One region of the Pseudarthrobacter equi genome, then DNA from elsewhere that is predicted to be linked to it. Evidence: riboswitches for the same ligand, from Rfam matches in the RefSeq annotation. Region 1 holds a riboswitch; the other holds the start of a gene.
What was found. A riboswitch is a leader RNA that binds a small molecule or an ion and turns the genes downstream of it on or off. The one in region 1 is predicted to bind glycine.
Positions count from the first base shown of each region.

Region 2: it holds a riboswitch for glycine, as region 1 does, so the genes downstream of both, cycA (D-serine/D-alanine/glycine transporter) here and gcvP (aminomethyl-transferring glycine dehydrogenase) in region 1, are expected to answer to the same signal.

Region 1 covers NZ_LT629779.1:1,280,039-1,284,246, forward strand. Annotated here, with positions in the region: gene BLT71_RS05835 (MFS transporter) at 1-1,081, opposite strand, end outside; gene BLT71_RS05840 (TetR/AcrR family transcriptional regulator) at 1,167-1,703, shown strand; glycine riboswitch at 1,800-1,896, shown strand; gene gcvP (aminomethyl-transferring glycine dehydrogenase) at 2,084-4,208, shown strand, end outside.
Region 2 covers NZ_LT629779.1:884,353-888,560, reverse strand. Annotated here, with positions in the region: gene BLT71_RS03970 (hypothetical protein) at 1-342, opposite strand, end outside; gene cycA (D-serine/D-alanine/glycine transporter) at 561-2,105, opposite strand; glycine riboswitch at 2,157-2,251, opposite strand; glycine riboswitch at 2,252-2,350, opposite strand; glycine riboswitch at 2,611-2,709, shown strand; gene gcvP (aminomethyl-transferring glycine dehydrogenase) at 2,867-4,208, shown strand, end outside.

The DNA of each region.
Region 1 (4,208 bases):
CCAGGCTGTATCCCGCGGCGCTGAACGCAAGGCCCGTTCCCACCACGAAGCCGGGGCGCACCTTCCGGACCAGCGGCACCACCACCAGTCCTGCCACCACCGTGGCAATAAGGGCCGGGATCATGGCAACGCCCGCGGCAGACGGCGTCATGCCTTCGAGCAGCTGCAGGTGCTGGGCCAGGAAGAGGATGAAGCCGTTGAAGGAGAACAGGGCCAGGACGTTGGCGGTGATGGCCATGCTGAACACCCGGTTGCGGAAAAGCGACATGTCCAGCAGGGGGTGCGGCAGCCGGAGCTGCCGCCGGACGAACACCACTGCCATGGCCAGGCCGAAAGCCATGGCGCCAAGGCCGTTGCCGGACAAGCCTTCCGTGGCAACTTCCTTGATGCCGTATACCAGCGGCACCATCACCAGCAGGGACAGCGCAATGCTGGGAATGTCCACCTTCCCCGGTTCCGGATTCTTCGATTCCGGGATCAGCGCCGGACCCAGGGCGATCAGCGGCACCATGAGCGGCACTGCGACCAGGAAGACTGCGCCCCACCAGTAGTGCTCCACCAGCCAGCCGCCGAAGATCGGACCCAGGGCGGCCCCGCCGGAGAACCCGGCGGCCCAGATGGCCACCGCCAGCCGGCGACGGTTGGGCTCCGCGAAGATGTTGCGGATGAGCGAGAGGGTTGAGGGCATCAGCATGGCGCCAAAGAAGCCCAGGGCGGCGCGCCCTGCGATGAGCCATTCCGCCGTTGGCGCGAACGCTGTGGCGGCCGAGAGCGCCGCAAAGCCCAGGCTGCCGGTGAGGAGCAGCCGCCGCCGGCCGATCCTGTCACCGAAGCTGCCCATGCACACCAGCAGCCCCGCCAGGACCAGCGGGTAGGCGTCCACGATCCAGAGCAGCTGTACCCCGGAAGGGTTCAGGGACTGGGCTATCGCGGGCAGGGCGAAGGTCAGTGCCGTGTTGTCCACGGCCACCAGCAGTACGGGGAACATCAGCAGCGCAAGGGCCAGCCAGTCGCGCCACGGTGCCCGTGGGGCAGCAGGTCCCTGAAGCTGGGGTTCAGCGCGGTGCGTCGACGTGGTCATAGATTAACTATACCGTCCAGACGGTACAGTTTGGAGCGGTGGTTGAGTTGAGCCTCCGGCACCCCGGGAGGGCATGATGGATGGCATGCCCCGAAAGCCAGTCGCCCGCGAAGCTGTCCTTGACGCCTTCGCCACCCTGTTGATTGAGGTGGGGGAGCGCGCCGCCACCCTGGACGCCGTAGCCCGAAAGGCCGGCGTTTCCAAGGGCGGTCTCCTCTACCACTTTCCCAACAAGGAAGCCCTGATTCAGGCGCTCCTGGACCAGCTGGACGCGCTCGCCGGAGAAGACGCCGATGCCATGGCCGCCGCCCCGGAAGGTGCGGCCGCCTACTTCATCAGGTCCTCGGTGTGGGGAGACACCCCCTTGGACCGGGCCATCGTCGCCGCCACCCGGCTGGCGGAGGTGGCGCATGAAGAAACCCGCCGCCGTTTCGCTGCGATCCAGCGGCGGTGGCTCGACGAAATCGCCGCCGATGTGGGGCCGGCCCTGTCCAAGGCCGTGCTGTATATGGGGGACGGCCTCTACTTCAACGCCATGCTCTCCGTCGGCCCGGTCCCCGAAGGCGGCGCAGCTGCGGACGTGGACGAATTGCTGGCAGCACTGGAGAGGCTCCGGCGGTAGCAGGACATTTGCCCCGGGGGCCGTGGCGTAGGAGAATTAAGCGTTGTGGGAGCTGTCACCTGACGGCCCCGCGTACACATCCAACTGAATAGCCTTTGATCTGCGGCGGGAGAGTCCTGCCACAACGTCGGCAGGCGCCGTAGGAGCAAATCCTCCCCAGGAATCTCGCAGGCCCCTGTACCGCCGCGGCGAGGCACCTCTGGAAAGCAGCAGGCCGTCCAGGCACCCGTGATCGGGTGCCGGACCGTTGTGCTCACCGACGGTGCAAGCGGGTCCTGTCCATGCAGGCGCCGCGGAAACTCTCAGGTCCAATACAGAGCGGGGAGGGACCCGAATCGCTGTGGCGTACCCTGCGCCGCCTGAGTATCTGGAGTTCCCCCGTGACGGTTAGTTCAGCCTCCACCACTTTCGTCGACCGCCATATCGGCGCCCGGCGCCAGGACCACGTCGACACCATGCTCAAGGCTGTGGGCTACGACAGCGTTGACTCCCTGGTCGATACCGCCGTTCCCCAGGTCATCCGCCAGGAGACGGCACTGAAGCTGCAGGACGCCCTCAGCGAGGTTGAGGTCCTGACCGAGCTGCGCCGGCTGGCGGGCAGGAACAGGACCGCCGTCCAGCTGATCGGCCAAGGCTACTACGACACCATCACCCCGGCCGTGATCCGGCGCAACATCCTTGAGGCGCCGGCCTGGTACACCGCCTACACGCCGTACCAGCCAGAGATCTCGCAGGGCCGGCTGGAGGCGCTGCTGAACTTCCAGACCATGGTGCAGGACCTGGTGGGCCTGCCGATTGCCAACGCGTCCCTGCTGGACGAAGCGACGGCTGTGGCGGAAGCAGTCCTGCTGATGCGCCGCGCCAACAAGGCCAAGCCTGCCGCAGACGGCAAGACCGTCCTGGACATCGACGTGCTGCCGCAGACCATCGCCATCGTCAAGGGCCGGGCCGAGGCGCTCGGCTTCGAGGTGGAGGTAGCTGACCTCTCCCAGGGTCTGCCAGAGGGTGACATCAACGGCATCGTGCTCCAGCAGCCCGGCGCCTCCGGCCGCGTCTTCAACCAGGCTGAAGCCATCGCCGCCGCCAAGGAGCGCGGAGCGCTGGTCACTGTGGCCGCCGATCTCCTGGCGCTGACGCTGATCACTCCTCCGGGCGAGCAGGGCGCGGACATCGCTGTCGGCTCCACACAGCGTTTCGGCGTGCCGCTGTTCTTCGGTGGCCCGCACGCTGCCTACATGGCCGTCCGCAAGGGACTGGAGCGTTCGTTGCCCGGCCGCCTGGTGGGCGTCTCGAAGGACGACGCCGGCGTTCCCGCCTACCGCCTGGCCCTGCAGACCCGCGAGCAGCACATCCGCCGCGAGAAGGCCACGTCCAACATCTGCACCGCGCAGGCGCTGCTGGCCATCGTGTCCTCCATGTACGCCGTGTACCACGGCCCGGACGGCCTGAAAGCGATCGCGGAAACAACGCACGGCCACGCCCGCACCCTGGCGGCCTCCCTCGCGGCCGCCGGTGTGGATGTCCTCCATAAGAGCTTCTTCGACACCGTCACCGTTCGAGTGCCCGGCCGCGCTGCCGGCATTATTGCCGATGCTGAAGCGCGCGGCATTAACCTGCGCTCCATCGACGCAGATACCGTGGGCATCTCCCTGGATGAAACCACCACGGCGGCCGTCGTCGCCAATGTCGCGGACATCTTTGGTGCCTCCGTAGGGGCCGCTGAAGGCTTCGGGCTGGAGGCCGCCGTCGAACGTTCCTCCGGTTACCTGGAGCACCCGGTGTTCAACACCCACCGGTCCGAAACGCAGTTGCTGCGTTACATCCGCCGCCTGTCCGACCGTGACCTGGCGCTGGACAGGACCATGATCCCGCTGGGTTCGTGCACCATGAAGCTGAACGCCACCGCCGAGATGGAAGCGATCTCCTGGCCGGAGTTCGCCTCCATCCACCCGTTCGCCCCGGACTCCCAGACCGAAGGCTGGCGTGAGCTGATCACCGGGCTGGAAGCTGACCTGACCGAGATCACCGGGTACGACCAGGTGTCCATCCAGCCCAACGCCGGTTCCCAAGGCGAACTCGCCGGCCTGCTGGCGATCCGCGGCTACCACCACTCCCGCGGCGATCAGCAGCGCAACGTCTGCCTGATCCCCGCCTCGGCGCACGGCACCAATGCCGCGTCCGCGGTCCTGGCCGGCATGAAGGTGGTTGTTGTGGCCACGGCAGCCGACGGCACCATCAACCACGATGACCTGACGGCCAAGATCGAGACCCACAAGGACGTCCTGTCCTGCATCATGATCACCTACCCGTCCACCCATGGCGTCTATGACGGGGATGTCCGTGAGGTCTGCGATGCCGTGCACGCGGCCGGCGGCCAGGTCTACATTGACGGCGCGAACCTGAATGCGCTCGTGGGCCTGGCGCAGCCGGGTAAGTTCGGCGGCGACGTGTCCCACCTGAACCTGCACAAGACGTTCTGCATCCCGCACGGCGGCGGCGGGCCTG
Region 2 (4,208 bases), 400 kb from region 1:
GGCGGTTGCTTCGAGGAAGCCCACCGTGGCGGCTGCCGAGAGTCCCAGCGACGCGACGGTCCCCACACCGGGCACGACGGCGGTGGCCCCCACGATTGCGCCGCCGCCGGTGACGGCGCGGAGGTAGTCGCGCTCAAGGATGCCGGCCAGCTGGGCTGCCGTGGCTTTTGGGTGCTTCTTCTGCAGCCGGCGGATATAGGCCAGCACCAGCGGCCGCTGGATTTCCACGGCTTTGAGGAGCATGTTGTGGACGCCGGGCTTGGGCTTGCCGTCCTTGTCAAAGACTGCGTTGTGGGCCGTTTCCTGGGCGATCCGTACTGCTGGGTTGCTGCGCTTAGCCATGGTCACCTTCGTTTCACGTCGAGCTGCAGCGGGTGGCTGCCGTGCTTCTCCATCCTAGATGCAGAAACACTAAGCATGCTGAACTTTAACGCCGGCGCCCCTCCACCTCCGGCTGCAGACAGCACTGCGGCGGGACCCGGAGTGAGTCCCGCCGCAGCGTTGCAATCAGGAGCTTATTCGCTGATCAGTACCTTGACGGCCCGGATCGGCGATGAAGCCTAGGAGCGGGAGCCCCGGGCGGCTTCCTCCTGGGCGGACTTTTCACGGTCCAGCCCGCCGGCCGCCGCCTGCTCATCGGCGCGCAGCTCGGCCCGGAAGACTTCGAAGCGGGCAAGGTGGGCGGGGCGGCGGCGGAGGAAGAACCAGGCCACGCCCAGGACGAGGAACCAGATGGGGGTCACCAGCAGTGCAGCCAGGGTGTCCGGCTGGGTGGTCAGGGCCCAGAGGACGAAGGCGAAGAACGCGAAGACCACCCAGACCATGGGGACACCGCCGGGCATCTTGAACTTGGACGCCTTGTGCAGGTGAGGCCGGCGTGAACGGAACTTCAGGTAGCTGGCCAGGATGATGGACCAGACGAACACGAAGCAGACGGCGGCCACGGTGGTGACCATGTCGAAGGCCTTGGCGATGTCCTTGCCGGCGTACATCAGGACGATGCCGGAGAGCAGCAGGATGCAGGAAAGGAACAGGGCGTTCTGCGGGACCTTGCGGCTGGACAGGCGGCTGAACATGGTGGGCGCGTCGCCCTCCTGGGCCAGGCCGTACACCATGCGGGAGGTGGAGTAGATGCCGGAGTTGGCCGAGGACATGGCGGAACTGAGCACCACCAGGTTCACGATGGTGGCCGCGGCGCCGAGACCGGCCAGGGAGAACATGGCGATGAACGGGCTGTGGCCGGCCCGGAACTCGGTCCACGGAGTGACGGAGATCAGGATGATGAGGGCGCCTACGTAGAAAAGCAGAACGCGGATGGGGATGGAGTTGATTGCCTTGGGCAGGTTCTTCTCCGGGTCCTTGGCTTCGGCGGCGGTGGTGCCTACGAGCTCAATACCCACGAAGGCGAACACGGCGATCTGGAAGCCGGCAACAAAGCCCATGAATTCGTTCGGGAACATCCCGCCGTGGCTCCACAGGTTGGTGAAGGTGGCAGGGCCGGCGTCGGACTGGAAACCGCTGAAGATCATGAACAGGCCAACAATGATCAGGGCTGCGATGGCGATGATCTTGATCAGGGCGAACCAGAACTCGGTCTCACCGAATGCCTTGACGGTGGCGAGGTTCAGGACCAGGAGGATGATCACCGTGGCGATGCCCGGGATCCACAGCGGAATGCCCGGCCAGAGTTCTTCCGAGTAGGCGGCGATGGCGATCACGTCCGCAATGCCGGTAATCACCCAGCAGAACCAGTAGGTCCAGCCGGTGAAGAAACCGGCCCACGGCCCCAGCAGGTCAGCGGCGAAATCGCTGAAGGACTTGTAGTTCAGGTTGGAGAGCAGGAGCTCGCCCATGGCCCGCATAACGAAGAACAGCATGAAGCCGATGATCATGTAGACGAAGATGACGGACGGGCCGGCCGCGGAGATGGTCTTGCCGGAGCCCATAAAGAGGCCGGTGCCGATGGCACCGCCGATGGCAATGAGCTGGATGTGCCGGTTGCTGAGCTGCCGCTCCAGGTGGGGAGGCTCGCTGCGGGCGGCGCTGCCCGCAGGAGGGTTGTTGCGGGGTGGCTCGCCGTTGGACGTGAGGGGATGATTCGCCATGGGGAACTCCATCGATAAAGCAGCATTTTTGGGTGCCGCAGAAGTTGGGTTCCTCCCCGCTCTGTAGTGAACCTGAGAGTTTCCGCGGCCCAAGCCGCTTGCACCGCCGGTGAGCCGGAACTGGTCCGGCTGCTTTCCAGAGTTGCCTGTCCGCGGCGGTACATGGGCCTGAGAGTTTCCTGGGGAGGGTTTGCTCCTACGGCGCCTGCTAAATGTACCCGGCAGGACTCTCCCGCCGCAGGTCGAAGGCATGTTTAGTTAGGTATGCTCAGCGGCCGCACCCTTCCGGGGCAACGTTGGCCCGGGCTGCTCCGATGAGTTGAGCCAGCCGGACACGGTGCTGATCACCGGACCCAGTGTGGTGCGGGTCACGATCGAATGTCAAACCCCATTTTTCCACCCCCGCAACAAGGCAGCCGCCGCCCACTGTGTGACTGTCGGATTTGTTTTCCTTTCAACTAACCTGTACGGTGTGAGGCGAATCACCCACAGTTGAATAGCCTTTCGAGCTGTGACGGGAGAGTCCTCCCGGCACCACCGGGCAGGCGCCGTAGGAGCAAATCCTCCCCAGGAATCTCTCAGGCCCCCGTACCGTCACGGCGAGGCAACTCTGGAAAGTAACCCGGCCTAAGCCAGGTTCACCGACGGTGCAAGCGAACCCGCCACGCAGGGTTTTCGCGGAATCTCTCAGGTCCAATACAGAGCGGGGAGGAACCCATCCCATGCCGTGCCACCCTGGCCGGCCAGACCTGGAGTTCCTCATGACGATTCAATCCCTTCCAACCACGTTCGTTGACCGCCATATCGGCGCGCGCCGGCAGGCCGACATCGACACCATGCTCAAGGCTGTGGGCTACGACAGCGTTGACGGCCTGGTGGACGTGGCTGTTCCGGCGTCGATCCGCCAGGAAACGGCACTGAAGCTGCAGGACGCCCTGAGCGAGGTTGAGGTCCTCACCGAGCTGCGCCGGTTGGCGGGCAAGAACAAAACTGCCGTGCAGATGATCGGCCAGGGCTACTACGACACCGTCACCCCGGCCGTGATCCGCCGCAACATCCTTGAGGCGCCGGCCTGGTACACCGCCTACACGCCCTACCAGCCCGAGATCTCCCAGGGCCGGCTGGAGGCGCTGCTGAACTTCCAGACCATGGTCCAGGACCTCACCGCCCTCCCCGTGGCCAACGCGTCGCTCCTCGATGAAGCCACCGCTGTGGCCGAGGCTGTGCTGCTGATGCGCCGCGCGAACAAAAATAAGGACGCCAAGGGCGGCAAAACCGTCCTTGACGCCGACTGCCTCCCGCAGACCATCGCCATCGTGCTGGGCCGTGCCGAAGCGCTCGGCTTCGAGGTGGAGGTTGCTGACCTCTCCGCGGGCCTGCCCGAGGGTGCCATCAACGGCATCGTCCTCCAGCAGCCGGGCGTGTCCGGCCGGGTATGGGACCAGAGCGCCGTTATCGCAGAGGCCAAGGAGCGCGGTGCGCTGGTCACTGTTGCCGCTGACCTGCTGGCGTTGACGCTGATCACTCCTCCGGGCGAGCAGGGCGCGGACATCGCCGTCGGCTCCACCCAGCGCTTCGGTGTGCCGCTGTTCTTCGGCGGTCCGCACGCCGCCTACATGGCCGTGCAGAAGGGCATGGAACGCACCCTCCCCGGCAGGATCGTCGGTGTCTCCAAGGACAACGCCGGCGCTCCGGCCTACCGCCTGGCCCTGCAGACCCGCGAGCAGCACATCCGCCGCGAGAAGGCCACGTCCAACATCTGCACCGCACAGGCGCTGCTGGCCATCGTGTCCTCCTTCTACGCCGTGTACCACGGCCCGGACGGGTTGAAGGCCATCGCGGAAACCGCCCACCACAACGCCAGGATCCTGGCCACGGCCCTCACCGCAATGGGCCGCGAACTGGTCACCGACTCCTTCTTCGACACCCTCACCGTGCGCGTGCCGGGCAAGGCCGCCAAGGTCATCAGCGCCGCCGAAGCGCGCGGCATCAACCTCCGCTTCGTCGACGCGGACACCGTGGGCGTATCCATCGATGAGACCACGACGGCGGCAACGCTGTCCGCGGTGGCCGTCGCCTTTGGTGCCGGTCCGGTAGGCGACG